2 linked regions of the Ruegeria pomeroyi DSS-3 genome follow. The protein of the gene in region 1 interacts with the protein of each later gene in a pairwise test. Links are inferred from orthologs where the notes say so. Each region holds a gene or a part of one and is shown on either strand. Other genes may lie near its edges. The genes, in order: trkA and SPO_RS00390.

The links.
Region 2: the proteins of trkA (region 1) and SPO_RS00390 interact in binary tests that used the Escherichia coli proteins (3 or more experiments, as listed by UniProt). The link is inferred for Ruegeria pomeroyi DSS-3 from one-to-one orthologs.

Annotation. Positions count from the first base shown.
Region 1 is NC_003911.12:2,211,083-2,226,714, reverse strand. What follows is about bases 5,332-8,253. They hold trkA (Trk system potassium transporter TrkA), read left to right. Parts: upstream 5,332-6,065; coding sequence 6,066-7,442; downstream 7,443-8,253. Other genes in these bases: SPO_RS10560 (TrkH family potassium uptake protein), read left to right, coding at 7,442-8,253; SPO_RS10570 (hypothetical protein), read right to left, coding at 5,488-5,967; SPO_RS10575 (sigma-54-dependent transcriptional regulator), read left to right, coding at 5,332-5,472. Outside these bases: SPO_RS10590 (two-component system sensor histidine kinase NtrB), read left to right, coding at 1-305; SPO_RS10585 (sigma-54-dependent transcriptional regulator), read left to right, coding at 305-1,678; SPO_RS10580 (sensor histidine kinase NtrY-like), read left to right, coding at 1,778-4,063; more of SPO_RS10575, read left to right, coding at 4,060-5,331; more of SPO_RS10560, read left to right, coding at 8,254-8,977; RNA chaperone Hfq, read left to right, coding at 9,115-9,354; GTPase HflX, read left to right, coding at 9,354-10,625; SPO_RS10545 (cation:proton antiporter), read right to left, coding at 10,610-11,794; SPO_RS10540 (penicillin acylase family protein), read right to left, coding at 11,798-14,266; SPO_RS10535 (YSC84-related protein), read right to left, coding at 14,411-14,983; hemB (porphobilinogen synthase), read right to left, coding at 15,125-15,632. UniProt on the Escherichia coli protein: Part of the constitutive potassium transport systems TrkG and TrkH. May regulate the transport activity of TrkG and TrkH systems. Binds to NAD(+) and NADH.
Region 2 is NC_003911.12:75,497-79,962, reverse strand. What follows is about bases 1,209-4,035. They hold SPO_RS00390 (PTS sugar transporter subunit IIA), read left to right. Parts: upstream 1,209-2,303; coding sequence 2,304-2,768; downstream 2,769-4,035. Other genes in these bases: SPO_RS00380 (L,D-transpeptidase), read left to right, coding at 3,516-4,035; SPO_RS00385 (CAP domain-containing protein), read right to left, coding at 2,836-3,348; hpf (ribosome hibernation-promoting factor, HPF/YfiA family), read left to right, coding at 1,677-2,240; lptB (LPS export ABC transporter ATP-binding protein), read left to right, coding at 1,209-1,427. Also shown: SPO_RS00410 (hypothetical protein), read left to right, coding at 1-174; SPO_RS00405 (LptA/OstA family protein), read left to right, coding at 178-669; more of lptB, read left to right, coding at 669-1,208; more of SPO_RS00380, read left to right, coding at 4,036-4,115; SPO_RS00375 (hypothetical protein), read left to right, coding at 4,257-4,442. UniProt on the Escherichia coli protein: Seems to have a role in regulating nitrogen assimilation.

The sequences.
Region 1 (15,632 bases):
GCCTCAGGACCTATTTCGAACATTCCTTCCGCCTGCGCCGCAATGACGGGTCGGGCCAGTCGCTGCCGCTTCAGGTCGAGGTGATCGATGACGGCCCCGGCCTGCCCGAAGAGATTCGCGCCGATATCTTCGACCCCTTTGTCTCGGGACGCGAGAATGGCACCGGGCTGGGCCTGGCGCTGGTGAGCAAGATCATTTCCGACCATGACGGCTGGATCGCCGTCGACTCGGTCCCGGGCCGCACGGTGTTCCGCCTGTCGCTGCCCCGGGTACCGAAGGATCGCGGCGAAAAGGAGAGCAACTGATGGATGGAACGGTTCTGGTAGCCGATGATGACCGCACGATCCGCACGGTGTTGACCCAGGCGCTGACGCGGGCGGGCTGCAAGGTGCATGCGACATCAAGCCTGACCACGCTGATGCGCTGGGTGGCCGAGGGCAAGGGCGATGTTGTGATCTCGGACGTGGTCATGCCCGATGGCAACGGGCTGGAGATGCTGCCCAAGATCGCTCAGGACCGGCCCGGCCTGCCGGTGATCGTGATCTCGGCCCAGAACACCATCATGACCGCGATCCAGGCCGCCGAGGCCGAGGCCTATGACTACCTGCCCAAACCCTTTGACCTGCCCGACCTGATGAAGCGCACCGCGCGCGCGCTGGAACAGAAACGCCGCACCGTGTCCTCCGAGCCGCGCGAAGAGGGCGCGGAGCGTCCCGATGAGCTGCCGCTGGTGGGGCGCACCCCGGCGATGCAGGCGCTCTATCGGCTGGTGGCCAAGGTGATGAACACCGATCTGCCGGTGATGATCTCGGGCGAAAGCGGCACCGGCAAATCGCTGATCGCCCGCACCATCCATGATTTCTCGGACCGGCGCACCTTGCCCTTCATCTCGGTCACCGCCTCCGATCTTATGGACCTCGAAGGGCCGGCGCGCGTGCTGGCCCGGGTCAAGGGCGGCACCCTGCTGATCGACGAGATCGCCGATATCGGAGACGAGTTGCAGGGCCGCATCGTGCGGATGATGGATGCGCCCGGCGATTACGTGCCCCGCTTCATGGCCACCAGTCAGGGCGATCCGGCCCGCGCGATGGAGGCGGGCAAGCTGCGCCGCGACCTTTATTACCGGCTGTGCGGGGCGCCCATCCATGTGCCCGCCCTGCGCGAACGGGTCGACGATATCCCGCTGCTGACCGAGTATTTCCTGGCCAAGGCCGAACGGGATGGCGCGCCCAAGCGCTGGCTGGGCGCCGGCGCGGCCGAGCTGTTCCGTATCTATTCCTGGCCGGGCAATGTGCGGCAGCTTGAAAACGCCGTGCGCCGCCTGTCGCTGATCAGCCGGGCCGAGGAAATCTCGCGTACCGAGGTCGAGCAGGTGCTGGGCAACCAGCCCGAGCTGGAACCCGCGCTTGGCGGGCGCGGCGACAGCGAAAAGCTGTCGGCCTCGGTGGCGCGGCATCTGCAGCGATACTTTGACCTTCATGGCAATGTGCTGCCGCCGCCGGGTCTCTATCAGCGTATCCTGCGCGAGGTCGAGGCGCCGCTGATCGAAATCGCGCTCGAGGCGTCGGGCGGCAATCAGGCGAAATGCGCCGATCTTCTGGGGATCAACCGGAATACGTTGCGCAAGAAAATCACCGATCTCGATATAGAGGTGACACGGCGGCGCAAACTGATGTAATATCGCCACACAATGCGTGGCATCCGGGTCGCAACCCGGCAACGACCACGAGATATGGCGGTAAGCCGCGTTAGCGGCACATCAGGATGAGGGCAGCAGGTGGCAACCCGGTCACAGAACGGGCCGTTCCTTTCGCTCAGCGAATGGCGCAAGACGCGAAAAGCCCGCAATATCGGGACTTTGGGCCTGGTTGTTCTGGGGCCGGCCCTGACCGTTGCCACCTATCTGGTGACCGGTCCCTTCGATCTGGGCGCGGGCTCGACCACGCTGCGACTCATCCTTCTGGCGGATCTGGTCTATATTCTGGCCCTGGCAGCGCTGGTGCTGTCGCAGGTGGGCCGTCTGGTGGCCGCCCGACGCGAGAAATCGGCGGGATCCCGCCTGCACCTGCGCCTGATCGGGGTGTTCACCCTGCTGGCGCTGATCCCGACGATCACGGTGGCGATCTTTGCCGGGCTCACGCTCAACATCGGGCTCGAAGGCTGGTTCTCGGACCGGGTGCGCAATGTGGTGGGCAGCTCGCTTGCGGCGGCCGAGGCCTATGAGCAGGAGCATCGCGAGGGGCTGACCCAGGATGCCCGCGCCTTGGCCCGCTATCTGGATCAGGCGCGCACGCTCAACTTCTTCATCTCTGATGCCGAGCTGCGCGGTGTGCTGGCGCAGGGCCAGGGGCAGATCCAGCGCGGGCTGCGCGAGGCCTATGTGGTGGACGGTATCGGCGAGATTCGGGCCCGTGGCGACCGGTCATACCAGTTCGACTATGAGCAGCCCGAGCCGGAACAGTTCCGCGCCGCCCAGACCAACGGTCATGTGATCATCCAGGATTGGGACAATAACGAGTTCCGCGCCCTGGTGATGCTGCAGGCCTATCCCGACCGCTATCTCTATGTCAGCCGCGTGGTGGATGGCGAGATCCTGAACCTGCTCGACGACACCAAGGAGACGGTGCACCTGTACCAGCAGCTCGAGAACGAGCGCGGCCGGGTGCTGTTCGAATTCGGTCTGCTGTACCTGGGCTTTGCGGTGATTCTTATTCTGGCCGCGGTCTGGCTGGGCCTGTGGTTCGCCGAACGGCTGTCGCGCCCGGTGGGGCGGCTGACGACGGCGGCGCAGCGGGTCGGCGGAGGCGATTTGGGGGTGCAGGTGCCCGAGGAGCCGGGCGATGACGAGATCGCCATGCTGGGGCGCTATTTCAACCAGATGACCCGCCAGCTGAAGGGCCAGCGCGACACGCTGCTGGAGAATACCCACCAGATCGAACGCCGGCGGCGGCTGTTCGATTCGGTGCTCAGTTCGGTCACCTCGGGTGTGGTGGGGCTGGATTCGCAGGGGAAGGTAACCTTCGTCAACCGCTCGGCCGAACGGCTGCTGGACTGGTCGGGCGATGAACAAAGCCTGGATCTGGCGGTTGCGGTGCCCGAGTTCGTGTCGCTGTTTGAAAGCCTGGTCGCGGCAGGGCAGGAAACCGTGCAGGCCGAGATCAAGGTGACCCGCAAGGGGCAGCTGGAAAACCTGCTGGTGCGCATGTCCACCCGGCGCGGCGAGGATGACACGCTCGAAGGTTATGTGATCGCCTTTGACGATGTCACCGATCTGGTCAGCGCCCAGCGGATGGCGGCCTGGGGCGACGTGGCCCGGCGCATCGCGCATGAGATCAAGAACCCGCTGACACCGATCCAGCTGAGCGCCGAGCGCATCAAGCGCAAGTTCTCGCGCAAGCTGGACGAAGAGGATTGCGACAGCCTGGAATCGATGACCGATGTGATCGTGCGCCAGACCAACGATTTGCGCCGCATCGTTGATGAGTTCTCGAAATTCGCCCGCATGCCCGAACCCGACCGGCATGAGGAGGATCTGACCCGGCTGGTGCGCGATGCGGTACTGCTGCAACAGACCGGCCAGCCCGATGTGCGGGTCAGGGCCGATCTGCCCGAAGCGCCGCTGATGGGCAATGTGGATGCCACCATGCTTAGCCAGGCGCTGACGAACCTGATCAAGAACGCGGGCGAAGCGATTGAGACATTGGTGAAAAAGGGTGCCCCCGAAGGGCTGGCGCCGGAAATCAGGGTCACCCTGACCGGCGATGCCGAAGGCAGCCAGATCACCATTGCGGACAACGGGATCGGCCTGCCCGAGGATCGGGCACGCCTGTTCGAACCCTATGTCACCACCCGCGACGAGGGCACAGGCCTGGGCCTGCCCATCGTCAAGAAGATCATCGAGGAACATGGCGGGACGCTGCATCTGGAGGATGCGCCCGTCTTTGACGGCCAGGACCATTTCGGCGCCATGGCCGTCATCCGTCTGCCGGGCTACGACCCGGCCTCCAGAACCGCCATGCAAAGACAGGCGGCCAGAAACAAGGCGAAAGCAGGACCGACATGAGTGATATTCTGATCGTTGACGACGAGCGCGATATTCGGGAACTGGTCTCGGATATTCTCGAGGACGAGGGCTATACCACCCGGCTGGCGGGCACGTCCGACGAATGCATGGCCGAAATCAACGCCGAACCACCGGGGCTGTTGATCCTCGATATCTGGCTCAAGGACAGCCGGATGGACGGGATCGACATCCTGAAGGCGGTGAAGCGCGACAACCCGGATGTGCCGGTGGTGATCATCTCGGGCCATGGCAATATCGAGATCGCGGTGGCCGCGATCAAGCAGGGCGCCTATGACTTCATCGAGAAGCCGTTCAACATCGACCAGCTGATGGTGGTGATCCGGCGCGCGATGGAAACCTCGCGCCTGCGCCGCGAGAATGCGCAGCTCAAACGCCGCGAAGTGACCTGCGCCGACATGATCGGCCAGTCGGCGGCGTTCCGCGCCATGATCGGCCAGCTTGACAAGGTGACCAAATCCAACGGCCGGGTGATGCTGCGCGGGCCGGCGGGCGCGGGCAAGGAGATCGCCGCGCGCTATATCCACGCCCATTCCAACCGCGCCAACGCGCCCTTTGTCACCGTCAACTGCGCCGGGGTCGAGCCGGAGCGGATGGAAGAGATGCTGTTCGGCCGCGAAAGCCAGGAGCGCGGCGTCGAACCGGGCCTGCTGGAACAGGCCCATGGCGGCGTGGTCTTCTTTGACGAGGTGGCAGACATGCCGCTGGGCACCCAGTCGAAAATCCTGCGGGTGCTGGTGGATCAGCAATTCCAGCGCGTGGGCGGCGCTGACAAGGTGCGGGTCGACCTGCGGGTGATCTCGTCCACCAACCGCGATCTCGAGGTCGAGATCCAGGCCGAACGCTTTCGCCAGGAGCTCTATCACCGGCTCAACGTGGTGCCGATCGCGGTGCCCTCGCTCGAGGATCGGCGCGAGGATATCCCGGTTCTGGCCGCCCATTTCATCGACCAGTGCCATCAGGGTCAGGGCCTGCCGCTGCGTGCCCTGAGCGAAGAGGCGGTGGCGCTGATGCAGACCATGTCCTGGCCCGGCAATGTGCGCCAGCTCAAGAACCTGATCGAGCGGGTGCTGATCCTGGGCGAAGGCACCGGCGACATCGAGGCGCGTGAATTGCCCAGCGACGAGGACAAGGCCGCCGAAGAGGGACGGGTGGTGCTGTCGGGTGCGCTGGCGACCCTGCCGCTGCGCGAGGCGCGCGAGGCGTTCGAACGCGAATACCTGCTGACCCAGATCAACCGGTTCGGCGGCAATATCAGCCGCACCGCCAGCTTTGTCGGGATGGAGCGCAGCGCGCTGCACCGCAAGCTGAAATCGCTGGGCGTGGTCACCTCGAGCAAGTCAGGTGCCCGGGTGGCGCATATGGACGAAGAGATCGAGACGGTCGAGTAAGAAGGCGTTGCGCCCCTAGCCTGCGGGCCGGGGCGTGACCACCTGGAACGAGCCATCCTGATAGGTCACCACACAAGAGGTCGGCCCCAGCGCTGGCAGTTTGGCACCGCGCACCGGCTGTACCTGGGCGGCCACCGCCTCGCGGCAACGGGGCAGCTCGACCGGGGCATAGCCCTTGGCCGCCATGCATTGCTGCTCGACCCGGGCGCGCAGGCCGGAATTGACGTCGACGGTATAGACACTGCCGGGCGCCCAGCTGCCCGGCGTGGTATAACACTGCCCGGCGGCGTTGCAGACGGTGCGCCCGGGATAGAAGATCGGCGGGCTTTGCTGCACCTTGTTGGCCACCGGCGCATCGCGCAGCGCCTTGACCTCGCAATCGAGCGTATCCGATTGCTGCCGCGTGACGCTGACGCCCTCGCGGTAATAGATCGACAGCGGGCCGCAACCCGTTAGAATCACTGTGGCGGCAAGGGTCGGGATCAGCACTCTCATAGCGCCAAGAGTGCCACCGAAACCGGGGCCTGACAATTGAATTGACCCTGTCCCGGCCTTCTGTCATTCAAAAACCCTCAGGCAAAAGGGGCCAGGGAATGAAGGTCATCATCTGTGGGGCCGGGCAGGTCGGTTGGCAGATCGCGCGGCATCTGTCGGGCGAGTTGAACGACGTGACCGTGGTGGACAACAATCCCGATCTGGTGCGCCGCGCCACCGAGACGCTGGACGTGCAGGGCATTGCCGGCTTCGCCTCTTACCCTGACGTTCTGGAGAAGGCAGGTGCGCGCGATGCGGACATGATCATCGCCGCCACATATTCGGACGAGGTCAATATGGTCACCTGTCAGGTGGCCCATTCGGTCTTCGGTATCCAGCGCAAGATCGCGCGGCTGCGCTCGAAATCCTATCTCAATGCCATCTATTCCGACCTGTACCGGCGCGAGCATCTGCCCATCGACGTGGTGATCAGCCCCGAGCGCGAAGTGGCCGCCGCCGCCATGCGCCGGCTGTCGGCGCCCTCGGCCTTTGACACCGAAACCTTCATGGATGGGCAGGCGCAGCTGGTGGGCCTGTCGGTGGACGAGGCAAGCCCGGTCATCAATACGCCGCTGCGCCAGCTGACCGACCTGTTTTCCACCCTGCGCGCCATCGTTGTCGGGATCCGGCGCGAGGGGACGCTGTTTGCCCCGGAACCGGGCGACCAGATCTTTGCAGGCGATGAATGCTATGTCTTCTGCCATGTCGATGACGTGAGCAGAACGATGGAAGTGTTTGGCAAAACACATAAAAAACAGGATCGTGTGGTGATCGTAGGCGGCGGCAACGTCGGCCTGGAGGTGGCTCGCGCGCTGGAAGAGCACAAGACCCGCATTCATGCCAAGGTGATCGAACGGGACCGGGGCAATGCCGAACGCGCCGCCGAGGCGCTGGAACGCACCATCGTGCTGCATGGCGACGGTATGGATGCGGGCCTGCTGGCCGAGGCCGGGATCGCGCGCGCCGATGCGATGCTGGCGGTGACCGATGATGATCGAACCAATATGCTGGCCGCCGTGCGCGCCAAGGCCGAGGGCTGTCGGCTGGCCATCGCCCTGATCAACGACCCGACGCTGGTGGCGCTGATGCCGCCGTTGGGGATCGACGCCTATATCAACCCGCGCGCCACCACCGTCAGCTCGATCCTGCGCCATATCCGGCACGGGCGGGTGCGCCAGGTCTATTCCATCGGCGATGCCGAAGCCGAGGTGATCGAGGCCGAGGTGCTGTCGACCTCGCCCATGGCAGGCCAGCGCCTGCGCGACATCGACTTTCCCGAGGGGGTGCTGGTCGGCGCGGTGCGCAAGGGCGACAAGGTGCTGCGCCCGACCGGAGAGCTGCGCATCGAAGAGGGCGATGTGATCGCCATATTTGCAATGGCCGACGACGTGCCCGAGGTCGAAAGGCTGATGCAGGTCTCGATCGACTTCTTCTGATGGTGCGGCGCAGGCAGACATCTGAAACCGGCCTGTTGCGGCAACTGCCGCTGGCGCTGCTGATCTGGGGCCTGTTCTCGCTGATGATGTGGGTGCCGGCGGTCTATGCGCTGACATTGAACGATCATCCTACGTCGCGTTCGTTCTTCTATGCCGGTATTCTGGGGCTGGTGGTGGTCACCACAATCTCGCTGGCGCGCGCCGGTCGACCCTCGCGTCATGGGTTGCTGGGGCAGTTGGCGGTTTTGTTGTCGACCTTCGCGGTGCTGCCGCTGTTTCTGGCGGTGCCGTTTCACGATGCGCTCAAGACCACCAGTTTCCTCAACGCCTATTTCGAGATGGTCAGTGCCATCACCACCACCGGGGCCGAGATGTTCCCCGATCCCGGACGGCTGAGCGCGCCGCTGCATCTGTGGCGGGCGCAGGTGGGCTGGCTGGGCGGGCTGGTGATGTGGATCGCGGCCTCGGCCATCCTGGCCCCCTTGTCGCTGGGCGGGTTCGAGGTGACGGCCCAGGGACAGCCGGGCCGGGTGCTGGTGGGGCAGGGCGAAAGCGTCGATCCCCGCGGCCGGCTGCTGCGCGTCGCGGCAACGCTGGCACCGGTCTATGCCGGGCTGACGCTGGTGGTGGCGATCCTGCTGCTGGCGGCGGGCGATTCCGGGCTGGTGGCGATCTGCCATGCGATGTCGGTCATGGCGACCTCGGGCATTTCGCCGGTGGGCGGGCTGTCGGGCGGCGCCTCGGGCCTGACCGGCGAGGCGATCCTGTTCCTGTTCATGTTCTTCGCGCTGTCTCGGCTTACCTTCTCGTCCGATACCGCCATGCGCGGTCATGCCCGGCTGGATCAGGACCCCGAGTTTCGCATCGGCCTGCTGATCCTGCTGGGGGTTCCGGCGCTGTTGTTCCTGCGCCACTGGTCGGGCGCGATCGACATCGCCTCGGGCGAGAACCTGACGCTGGCGCTCAGGGCACTGTGGGGCAGCCTGTTCACGGTGATGTCGTTTCTGAGCACCACCGGGTTTGAATCGACCGACTGGGCCGAGGCGCGGCAATGGTCCGGATTGGGCACACCGGGCATGATCCTGCTGGGCCTGTCGGTGATCGGCGGCGGCGTTGCCACCACCGCCGGCGGGGTCAAGCTGTTGCGGGTCTATGCGCTCTACCTGAATGGCACGCGCGAGTTGCAGCGGCTGGTGCACCCCTCGTCGGTCAGTTCCGCCACCGGGCGCAATCGCCGCATCCAACGCGGAGGGGCGTTCATCGCCTGGGTGTTCTTCATGCTGTTCGCCATTTCGCTGGCGGCGATCGCGCTGGCGCTGGCGGCGGCGGGGTCGGATTTCGAAACCGCCATGGTTCTCAGCATCGCCACGCTCAGCACCACCGGCCCGCTGATCGAGATCGGCGCCCAGGAGCCGATCCGCCTGATCGAGATGCCTGCGGCGGCCAAGCTGATCCTCAGCGGTGCCATGATCATCGGGCGGCTGGAAACGCTGGCCTTTATCGCGCTGATCACCCCCGCGCTGTGGCGGAATTGAGCCTGACGCCCGATAGCGGCTTTCAGGGGTTACGTATTTTTTCGACTGGCATATCCCAAATTCGCGCGACATACTCCGCCTGAGGGAGCGCGCTGGTCCGCGGTGCGTTGCAAGAACAAAGGCGAGATTGAACAAAAATGGCTTCGGACAGACAAAATCTGCAGGACGCATTCCTGAATCACGTCAGAAAGACCAAGGTTCCGGTCACGATTTTCCTGATCAACGGTGTGAAATTGCAGGGTGTGATCACCTGGTTCGACAACTTCTGTGTGCTGCTGCGCCGCGACGGACAGTCGCAGCTGGTCTATAAACACGCGATCTCGACCATCATGCCTGCCCAGCCGATCAGCCTGTATGAGGGCGAAGACGCCAATTGATGGAACATGATCGGGCGCGCACCCGGGCCTGGGTGCTGCACCCCGAACTCAAATCCGACCTTGATCGCCGCGACCCGGTTCCGGCGCTGGAAGAGGCCGTGGCACTGGCCGCGGCCCTGCCGGATCTTGACGTGGTCGGGTCGGGCATCGTGCGCCTGCCCAAACCGCATCCCGGCCATCTGTTCGGCTCGGGCAAGGTCGAGGAACTGGCCACCCTGTTTCACGACAACGAGGTCGAGCTGGTCCTGATCGACGGGCCGCTGTCCCCGGTGCAGCAGCGCAATCTGGAAAAGGCGTGGAAGGTCAAGATACTCGACCGGACCGGCCTGATCCTGGAAATCTTCAGCGACCGCGCCCGCACCCGCGAAGGCGTGTTGCAGGTCGAGATGGCCGCGCTCAGCTATCAGCGGACGCGGCTGGTGCGCGCCTGGACCCACCTGGAGCGTCAGCGGGGCGGTCTGGGCTTTGTGGGCGGTCCGGGGGAAACCCAGATCGAGGCCGACCGGCGCGCCATCGACGAACAACTGGTGCGGCTCAAGCGCCAGCTCGACAAGGTGGTCAAGACCCGCGAGCTGCACCGCAAGGCACGCGCCAAGGTGCCCTATCCGATCGTGGCGCTGGTGGGTTATACCAACGCGGGCAAATCGACCCTGTTCAACCGGCTGACCGGCGCCGAGGTGATGGCCAAGGACATGCTGTTCGCCACGCTCGACCCGACCATGCGGCGGGTGGTGCTGCCCGACGGGCCCGAGGTGATCCTGAGCGATACGGTGGGCTTCATCTCGGATCTGCCTACCGAGCTGGTGGCCGCCTTCCGCGCCACGCTCGAAGAGGTGCTGGCCGCCGATCTGATCGTGCATGTGCGCGATATCCACCATGCCGCGACCGAGGAGCAGGCCCGCGATGTCGAGACCATCCTGGCCTCGCTGGGGGTGGACGAGGGACGGCCGAAATTCGAGGTCTGGAACAAGGTCGACCTGCTCGACCCCGACAAGCGCGCGGCCCTGCGCGAGCGGACCGCGCGCGATCCTTCGCTATTTGCGGTCTCGGCCGTGACGGGCGAGGGGCTGGAGTCGCTGTTGACAGCCATTGCCGAGGCGCTGGCCGAGACCCGCAGCGAGGCGGTGCTGACGCTGGGCTTTGCCGATGGCAAGCGACGCGCCTGGCTGTTTGCGCAGGATGTGGTCCAGGCCGAGGAACAAAGTGATGACGGGTTCCGACTGACCGTGCTGTGGACACCTCGGCAGGCGGCGCGTTACGCGGCGCTCTGATCCCGGCTGTCGCGGACGCGGCGCAGCGCATAGGCGGCGGCCAGCGGTCCGGCCAGTTCGAACACAACGGTGGCACCGATGGCCAGCGCGGTGATCATGTCGGCATATTGGGGAAACAGATCACCCGCGATCAGCGCCATGCCGATGGCGACACCGGCCTGGGGCAGCAGGGCCGGGCCGTACCACGGGCGTTCGCCCCGCGCGGTTGCGGCCAATGCCGCCCCGGCCCAGCCGCCCAGCACCCGGCCCAGCACCCGCAACGCCACATAGCCCATCAGCAGCGGCCCCACCGCCCAAAGCGCCGAGAGGTCCAGCGAGGCCCCGGCCAGGATGAAGAACACGATCATGAAGGGCCATTCGATATGTTCGATCTCGCGAAAGGCCCGTTTGTGGTGATGGGCGAGGTTGACGATCACCGCCCCCGCCGTCATCCCCGCGATCAGATAGGAAAGATCCAGCCACAGCGACAGGCCCGCGGTCAGGAACACCAGCCCCAGCGCCTCGATCCTGAGCGGCTCGCCCCCTGACAAGCGCCCGGTCAGAGAGGCGCCGGGCAGGCCGACGGCCAGGCCCAGGGCAACCGATCCCGCAATCTCGACCAGCGCGCCGCCCAGCAGGCCGTGGGCCGAGCCGTTGCCCTCGACCGCGCCGGCCAGCACCGCGACAAGCCCGAACAGCAGCACGCCCCAGGCATCGTCGATGGCCACGATCCCCTTGAGCCTGCGCGGAAAGTCACCGCTGGCGCGGCCCTGCCGGATCACGTCCAGCGTCGCCGCCGGATCGGTGGCGGTGGCCAGCGCCCCCACCATCAACGCCGCCGCCAGCGGCATGCCGATCATCGCAAGCCCGGCCGAAACGGTCAGCTGCGTCACCAGCACCACCATCACCGAGATCACCACGATCGCGCGGCCATGGCCGCTGAGGGTGCGCAGCGACAGCTCGCCTCCCAACAGGAACGCCACCATGCTGAGCGCGATGACCGAGATGATCGGGTAGAGGGCGGCGAGGCTCTCGGGGATCAGGTCGAACCCGGCCGAGCCGGCCAGCAGGCCGCAGATCAACAGCAGCGTCACCCGGGGCAGCCGGCTGCGCGCGCCCAGCTGATCGGCGGCCAGACCCGTCAGGAACAACAGCCCCAACGCGATCAGGTCGGCGGCATAGCTTTGCATCGCTTATTCGGGCGCGGGCAACAGCCGGGTCACCCCCACCGCCGCCGCGCGCGCCAGATCCGCATCCAGTGACATCGGGATATATTCGCCGCGCCGCCACAGCTGTGCCTGATCGTCGTAATAGCGTGACAGGAAATGCCCCGATTGCCCGGTCGAGATGACAAAGACCGAACTGTCGGGATCGGCGAAATCATAGACCCCGCGATATCCCGCGCCATGCACGTTGCGGAACGGATCCGGGTCCTCGCCCGAGGTGCGCCCGCGTTGCAGCGTGTGGTCGCCGCCGCTGGTCGATTGCCGGATGTTCACGAAATAGCGCAGCACCGGCACCTCGCCCAGCACCGGATGGTCATGGGTGGCCTGATGCGCATCACCCCAGCGCAGGCTTTCCAGCGCGCTGCCATAGCGGTCGCCGATCCAGACCAGCGCATCGTCCAGCGCCAGCCGGGCGATCTCGGTGCAGGTTTCGCGGGGCGCGCTCTGGCGGATGTCGCACCAGACCGAGGCGCCGTCGATATCGCGGAACACCCGCTCGATGAACAGCGGCTCGACTTGTTTGTATTCATCGGCCAGTGGCCCCAGCTCGTCGGTGATCAGCCGCTTTTGCAGTGCCCGCACCCAGGCGGCATAGATCAGCGGCTCGGGCAGATGCTCGCTCATCTCGCCGTTCCATTCGGCCAGAAGCGAGAGCGCAATCTGGCGCTGGCGCTCGGGCGTGCCCTCGGGCGCGGCCTCGCCGGTGAACCACAGGTCGGCGCCGATCAAGGGCAACAGGGTGCGCGCCGCCGGGCTGACCGGGTCCAGCTGCGCCTCGATGAACCCGTCGCGGGTATGCACCTCGCGTGATTGCATCAGCTTCTGCCAGCGGGTCACCCGCTGAGTGTCGCCCCAGACAAACGAGACATGGTTGGGAAAGGGCCGTTCCAGCAGCTTGTTGTTGGTATTGCCCAGGATCCCGCCCACCGGCGAGACGAATTCCGGGTTCGAGGCATAGGGCATCCGACCCTGCCAGCGGTTCTCGGCGCGCCAGCCCTGCGCGGGCAGGCGGCCCTGGCTCTGATGGCGGGGATCGCGCCGGGGCACCGCGCCCACCATCTTGAGCGCGACCGTCTCGCGGTCGGCCAGCGTCAGGTTCTGCGAGGGGCCGACATAGGCTTCGCTTGCGCGGATCGCTTCTTGCACGGTTCCAGCATTGATCAGCGCCAGCGCCGCCGACATCGAGGTGTCGCGCGCATCAAGCATGGTCCAGCCCAGCGACATCACATGGCCGGGCGGGGTGATGGTTTCCAGGTCATAGACGCTGCCGGGCAGGACCGGACCGTTTTCGGTCCAGCGCAGGGTCAGGGTGATCGGGGCGGCGCCCTTGATCTCGATGATCGAGGGGCGGCTTTCAAAGGTCTTGTAGCCGTCCGGGGTCAGGTATTCCTCGGGATTGTCGGGGTTCAGCCTTTCGACGAACAGGTCCTGATCGTCCATGTAGGACGAGGTCAGGCCCCAGCCCAGCCGCTCGCTGCGCCCCAGCAGAACCGCCGGCATGCCGGGAATGGTGCCGCCGATCACGCCGCCATTGGCCAGCTCCAGCCGCGCCAGATACCAGGTCGAGGGCGCGGCAAAGCCCAGATGCGGGTCATTGGCCAGCAGGGTGCCGCCACTGGCCGAGCGCGACGGCGCCGCCGCCCAGGCGTTCGACGCCCCGGCCAGGCCCCGGCGCGGCAGCGGCATCAGCGGGTCATGCGGCGTATCGCGCCCAGCGGCATAGCGGGGAAGACCCGGAAACAGCTGGGCATACTCCGGTAGCGCGGCGGTGCCGGTGCCCGGGGCATCGGGCAGGATATCAACCAGCCGCGCGGGATCGCCCAGCATCAGCGAGGTTCGGGCGCGCAGTACCTCCTCCTCCAGATGGCCCGAGAGTTGCAGGCCCATCAGCTTGATGATGGCCAGGCTGTCGGCGGGTTGCCACGGCGCAACGGGGGCGTTGAACAGGAACATCTCGGGCGCGCCGCGGCCCAGCGCCTCGTCGTTGATCTCGGCCAGGCGGGCGTTGACGCCCGCCGCATAGGCCTTGAGCGCGGCGGTGGTATAGGCGTCCTGGGCGCTGACCGATTGTTGCGCCAGCCGCGCCAGGTCGAGCCGGCGCAACAGCCGGTCGATGGCAACGGTACGGGGGCCGAACACCTCGGACAGGCGGCCCTGAACGGTGCGGCGCAGCATGGTCATCTGCCACAGCCGGTCCTGCGCATGGGCATAGCCGAGGCCAAAGAACACGTCCGGATCCGAAGCGCCGAAGATATGCGGCACGTTATGGGTGTCGCGTACGATCTCGACCGGCGCGGTCAGCCCGGCCACCTCTTGGGTCTGGTCGTAATCGGGCAGCGACTGGCTGGCGAGATAGTAGACCAGCGCCACCGCCGCGACGGCAAGTGCGATCAGACCGGCGGCAAGGCGAAGTAGCCAGCGAAAGAGCAGACCCATGAGCGACCCGTGATTGAGCTGAATTCGAATTTCCCGAGTGACATTAGGGGATTGGCGGAGAAAACGAAAGGGCGGCGCCACCGCCGCCCTTACAAACCAAGTGACAGGCCCGCGCCGGTTGCGCGGCCCACGCGGCCCCGTGCATCAGGGGATGATGCGGGTGTATTTGGTGCCTTCCAGCGTCGCACCGACGCGCAGACCGGCGCGCCCGAACACGGCGGCCAGGATCGGCGAGCGCAGCGTGTTGGTATCGGCGGCCAGAGAGTCGCCCTGATCGCTGACCACATATTCCAGATCGGCCCCGGCGGACCAGCCGCTGGAGCGGCGGAATTCGCTGAGCGCGCCCTGGGTCATGAAGAACAGCACATGGGCATATTGCTGGGCGCCGATCTGCAACCCGGCGCTGCCCTTGACGGCCGAGTAGTAATCCACCGTCACCCCGTCGACACGCAGGGCGCCGCGCCCATAACCGCCGCCAAAGACGAAACCGGCCTCGGTCAGCAGCGGCATCACCAGCATGCCGGCCGCCTTGTGCGAGATTTCGACCGTGTTGGGGAACTGGGCGTACATCTCGGTCAGGGTGGCGTTGACGCGGGCGTCGATCTGCGAAGCGTTGGAATTGCCGACGCCATTGCCGCAGGCGGCGGTGAGCGTCAAACCTGCCATGCCAAGGGCAAAGCCGCGACGGCTCAGTCGGGGAGTGTGGATACTGCTCATATCTCTCGATCTCTGTAATGTTGCCTGACAAGCCGGGTTCTCCCGGTCTTGATGGCGACAATACGCCGAACCGGCCGCCCTGTCATCATGCAACTGCCGCAATTGGGCGGGATATCGCCCGCCGCGCCGGTTTGCGTGAACCTACCCTTGCAGGATGCGGGCCACGTCGGGGGCGAAATAGGTCAGGATGCCGTCGCAACCGGCGCGCTTGAAGGCCAGCAGGCTTTCCAGCATCACCTTGTCGCCGTCGATCCAGCCATTCTGCGCCGCCGCCTTGATCATCGCGTATTCGCCCGAGACCTGATAGGCATAGGTGGGCGCGCCAAAGCTCTGTTTGACCCGGTGGCAGATGTCCAGATAGGCCAGCCCCGGTTTGATCATCACCATGTCGGCGCCCTCGGACAGGTCGCGTTGGATCAGGCGCAGCGCCTCGTCGCTGTTGCCCGGGTCCATCTGATAGGTCTTCTTGTCGCCGGTCAGCGCGCCCGAGGCACCGACCGCGTCGCGGAACGGCCCGTAAAAGGCGCTGGCATATTTGGCCGCATAGCTGAGGATCAGCACGTTGCGATGCCCGGCCGCCTCGAGCGCCTGGCGCATGGCGCCGATGCGCCCGTCCATCATGTCGGAGGGGCCGATGATATCGGCGCCC
Region 2 (4,466 bases), 2.1 Mb from region 1 along the record:
GGGCTGAGCGGAATATCCGGCGAAACCCCCGGCAACGTGCGCGGAACCGGACCTATCGGAGAGTTTACAGCAGGTTCTATGCAAATGGGGGCTGAAAACGAGGACGGCCCTATCCATATTCGTTTCAAGAATGGCGTGAAGCTGCTATATGACCCCAAAGCTGCGGAAAGATAACGTGTGATCGAAATTCGTGCATTGATCCTGGGCCTCGTCCTTGCCCTTGGTGCCGTTGCGGCCCAGGCCGAGGGCACCAAGGTTGCATTCGGCGCGGTCAAGGCCGACCCGACGCTGCCGGTCGAGGTGACCGCCGACAGTCTGGATGTGAGCCAGGAGGACGGCTCGGCCGAGTTCCAGGGCAATGTGCTGGTCTCGCAGGGCGAGATGCGTCTGTCGGCCAAACGGGTGCTGGTGATCTACAATCAGGAGGCCTCGGGGATCGAACGGCTGGAGGCAACCGGCGACGTGGTGCTGGTCAGCGGGTCCGACGCCGCCCAGGCCCAGCGCGCCGATTACACCATCGGCACCGGTGTCATCGTGATGACCGGCGATGTCCTGCTGACCCAGGGCAAGAATGCGCTGAGCTCGGGCAAGATGACCGTCAACCTGACCTCGGGCACCGCCCAGATGGTCGGGCGGGTGAAAACCATCCTCAACTCGGGCAGCGACTGATGAGCAAGCCCCAGCTGACCGTGACCGAGGGATCCTCGGGCCTTCGAATCGAGAAGTTGCGCAAATCCTATCGCAAGAAGACCGTGATCCGCGACGTCACCATGACGCTTGGCCGATCCGAAGTGGTGGCGCTGCTGGGGCCGAACGGGTCGGGCAAGACGACCACGTTCTATTCGGTCGCCGGGCTGGTCTTTCCCGAGGCCGGCAAGGTCAGCATCGACGGCCAGAACGTGACCACCCTGCCGATGTATCGCCGCGCCCGGATGGGGATCGGCTATTTGCCGCAGGAAATGTCGATTTTTCGCGGTCTCAGCGTCGAGGACAACATCCTGTCGGTTCTCGATATCACCCAGAAACACGCCCACAAGCGGCGTGAGCGGCTCGAAGAGCTGCTGTCGGATTTCTCGATCGAACACCTGCGCCGCGCCCCGGCGCTGGCGCTGTCGGGTGGCGAGCGCCGCCGGGTCGAGATTGCCCGCTGCCTGGCCGCCGATCCGAAATACCTGCTGCTTGACGAACCCTTTGCCGGGGTCGACCCGATCAGCGTCGGCGACATCCGCCACCTTGTCTCGGATCTCAGGAATCGGGGCATCGGCGTGCTGATCACCGATCACAACGTGCGCGAAACGCTCGAGATCGTCGACCGCGCCTATATCCTGCATGACGGGCAGGTGCTGATGTCGGGCAGCCCCGAGGAAGTGGTCGAGAACGAGAATGTCCGCCGCGTCTATCTGGGCGAGAACTTCCGCATCTCCTGATCGCCTGCAAAGACCCGCCACCCCGATGGAAATCATGTCGCGCCCGCGCGGTTGCCATTGACAGCGGGCGCGTCTCTTGCCTCAATTGGGGTATGGCAAAGCGCTGGATCGAAGCTGTTTCTGGTCACCCCTTCGGAGAAGGGAACAAACGGCCACAACCCGGCGCCTCGTCAATTCCCGTCACCCGAAAATAACAGGCAAGCCGTATTTCGCGGCGTGAATAAGGGTGAATTTTGTGAAGGAGATCACATGCGTTATCAAATCAGCGGAAAACAGATCGACATCGGTGCTGCCCTGCAAAGTCATGTTCAGACCGAGCTGGGCGAGGTGGTGTCGAAATATGCGCAGCGTCCGACCGACGCTCATGTCGTGTTTTCCCGTTCGGCGCATGAATATGTATGCGAAGCCACCGTGCATCTGTCGACCGGTCTGACCGCCCAGGCCAAGGCGCATGCGACCGAGATCTATGCCGCCTTCGATGGGTGCTGCGAGAAGATGGACAAGCAGTTGCGGCGCTACAAGCGGCGGCTGAAGGACCACCACAAGGACCGGGCCGAGCCGGTTGAACTCTTCGGAGCCTCGTCTTATATCCTCGCTTCTGAAGAACCGGACGCGCAAAGCGAGCCCGACTCGCTGCAACCGATGATCGTCGCCGAGATGGAGACCAAGATTCCATCGCTGTCAGTGGGTGAAGCCGTGATGCAGATGGAACTGGCTGGCGCCCCGGTGCTGGTATTTCGGAATGAAAGCAAGGACGGATTGAACGTCGTGTATCGCCGCGAAGACGGCAATATCGGCTGGATCGATCCGTAATAGGCAAGACACGAACTGCGCGCGCCCGGCCCACCTCGCGGCGCGCGCGAGGAGCAAGACCTTATGGAGCTTTCGAGCATCCTCAAACCAAACGCGGTCCGCGTCATCGGTGCCGCATCGAGCAAGAAAAGATTATTTCAGGAAATCACGGACTTGGCCGAGGCCACCCTGAAGCTGGACGCTCAGGAAACCCTCGAGGCCCTGCTCGAGCGTGAAAGCCTGGGCCCGACCGGAGTCGGCCATGGCGTCGCGCTGCCGCATGCGCGCGTCGCGGGCCTGGATCAGGTGGCGGGCGTGTTTGTCCTGCTGGAAAAGCCGCTGGATTTCGGCGCTGTCGACCGTCAGCCGGTCGACCTGGCCTTTGCGCTGTTTGCGCCCGAAGACGCCGGTGTCGAACATCTCAAGGCGCTGGCGCTGGTCTCGCGCACCCTGCGCGAGCAGGCGGTCTGCACCAAGCTGCGCGCCAACCCGGATCCGACCAAGCTCTATGCCATCCTGACCGAATCACACCCGCTTCAAGCGGCGTGACAGGCCAGCGCAGAAACGACAAAGGGCCCCGACGGGGCCCTTTTCCGTTAGTGACGTCGCGTCGGGGTCAGGACCCCATTTCCAGCGCCCACCAGATCTTGCCGTTGTTCTCCTGGAACCAGGCAAAGCCCATCATGATCGCCTTGGGGTCGAGGATGACCGACCGCGAGCCCGGCTCTTCCATCCAGGCGGCCAGGGTCTCGACCTCGGTCTCGTAAGTCTCCGAGATCGCCTCGCCCAGGAAGATGCCGGTATATCCGGCACGGCGGGCACGATCGATCGGCGAGGACCCGTCCGAACCGAAATGCCAGGGCCGGTTCTGCACCGACATGTCGCGGGCATGAGTGGCTGCGGCGGCGTTCAGCTCGGGGCTGAGCTGCACGACACCCAGACCCGAGGCCTGGCGCAGCGCGTTGACCGAATCAAGCATTCTGAACTGCAGTTTCGAGGCATCACCCCGAATCCGGTAGACCTTGGGCAAAGGTTTGCCGTCCGAGCCAAGCTGCCCAGACCCTCCGGTATCGGTACAGGCGGCCAGCGCCAGAAAGCCGGCAAGGAGAAGGGAAATCAGTCGTGTCATGGTCACACCGCATCCTATTGTCGGCCACTCAGATAACCTTTGACAGGGGCCGATGCAAACCCTGCCTCGATCATGGCCCCGATATCGGCGCAGATTGATTTGCGACTGCGTCCCTTAGGCCATATTATGTACATCATCCTGTGAATTTCTGCGTAAAGGTCCTTTTGATGGTCAAGAAACCCACCACCCTTTCGACCCGGCGTAGCTTTCTTGTCGGTGCCGCCACAGCGCTCGGCACCCCTGCGCTGGCCCAATTCACCCCCGAAGACCCCCTGCGCCCCGCGCCCGAGCCCGAGGCACCGGTCCGTCGCAACACCTCCAGCTTCCGCGCGCTGGATTGGCGGCCCTATTTCTCGAACACCCGCAATGGCGCCATCCTGGTCGATACCGTCTCGCGGGCGCTGCACTATTGGTCCGAGGATCAGAGCGTCTATCGGCTGTTCCCCTCGTCGGTGCCACTGACCGACGAGCTGACCCGCCGTGGCCGCACCAGCGTGATTCGCAAGGTCGTCGGCCCCAGCTGGGCCCCGACCCCGTCGATGAAGAAGCGCAATCCCGAATGGCCCGACTACATTCCGCCGGGTCCGGACAACCCGCTGGGCACCCATGCGCTGTATCTCAGCTGGAAATACTACCGCATCCACGGAACCCACGATACGCGCAAGATCGGCCGCAGATCATCCAACGGCTGCATCGGTCTTTACAACGAGCATATCTCGCAGCTGTTCGATCTGACCAAAGTTGGCACGCAGGTGTTGCTAATTTGACGACATTCTGGCGGGCAAAGCGGCTTGTCGCGCAACAACCGTTTGCATTCCAACCGCATAGCTGATTAGAAAAAGCTCACGAGGTAAGTCTTGGGTGCGCGGTTCAAAAATTGATGAATCGCGCAAATTCTGGAGGTTAACATGAAGAAACTCGTTCTCGCCGCTGCTCTGACCGCTGCCGCATCGACCGCATTTGCTGGCAACCTGTCGGAGCCGGTTGTCGAAGCACCGGTCATCGTCGAAGAGACCCAGAGCTCGTCGAGCGGCATCCTGCTGCCCCTGATCCTGCTGGTTCTGGTCGGCGCCGCTGTTGCAGCCAACAACTAATAGACCGGCCTAGTGCCAGTTGTA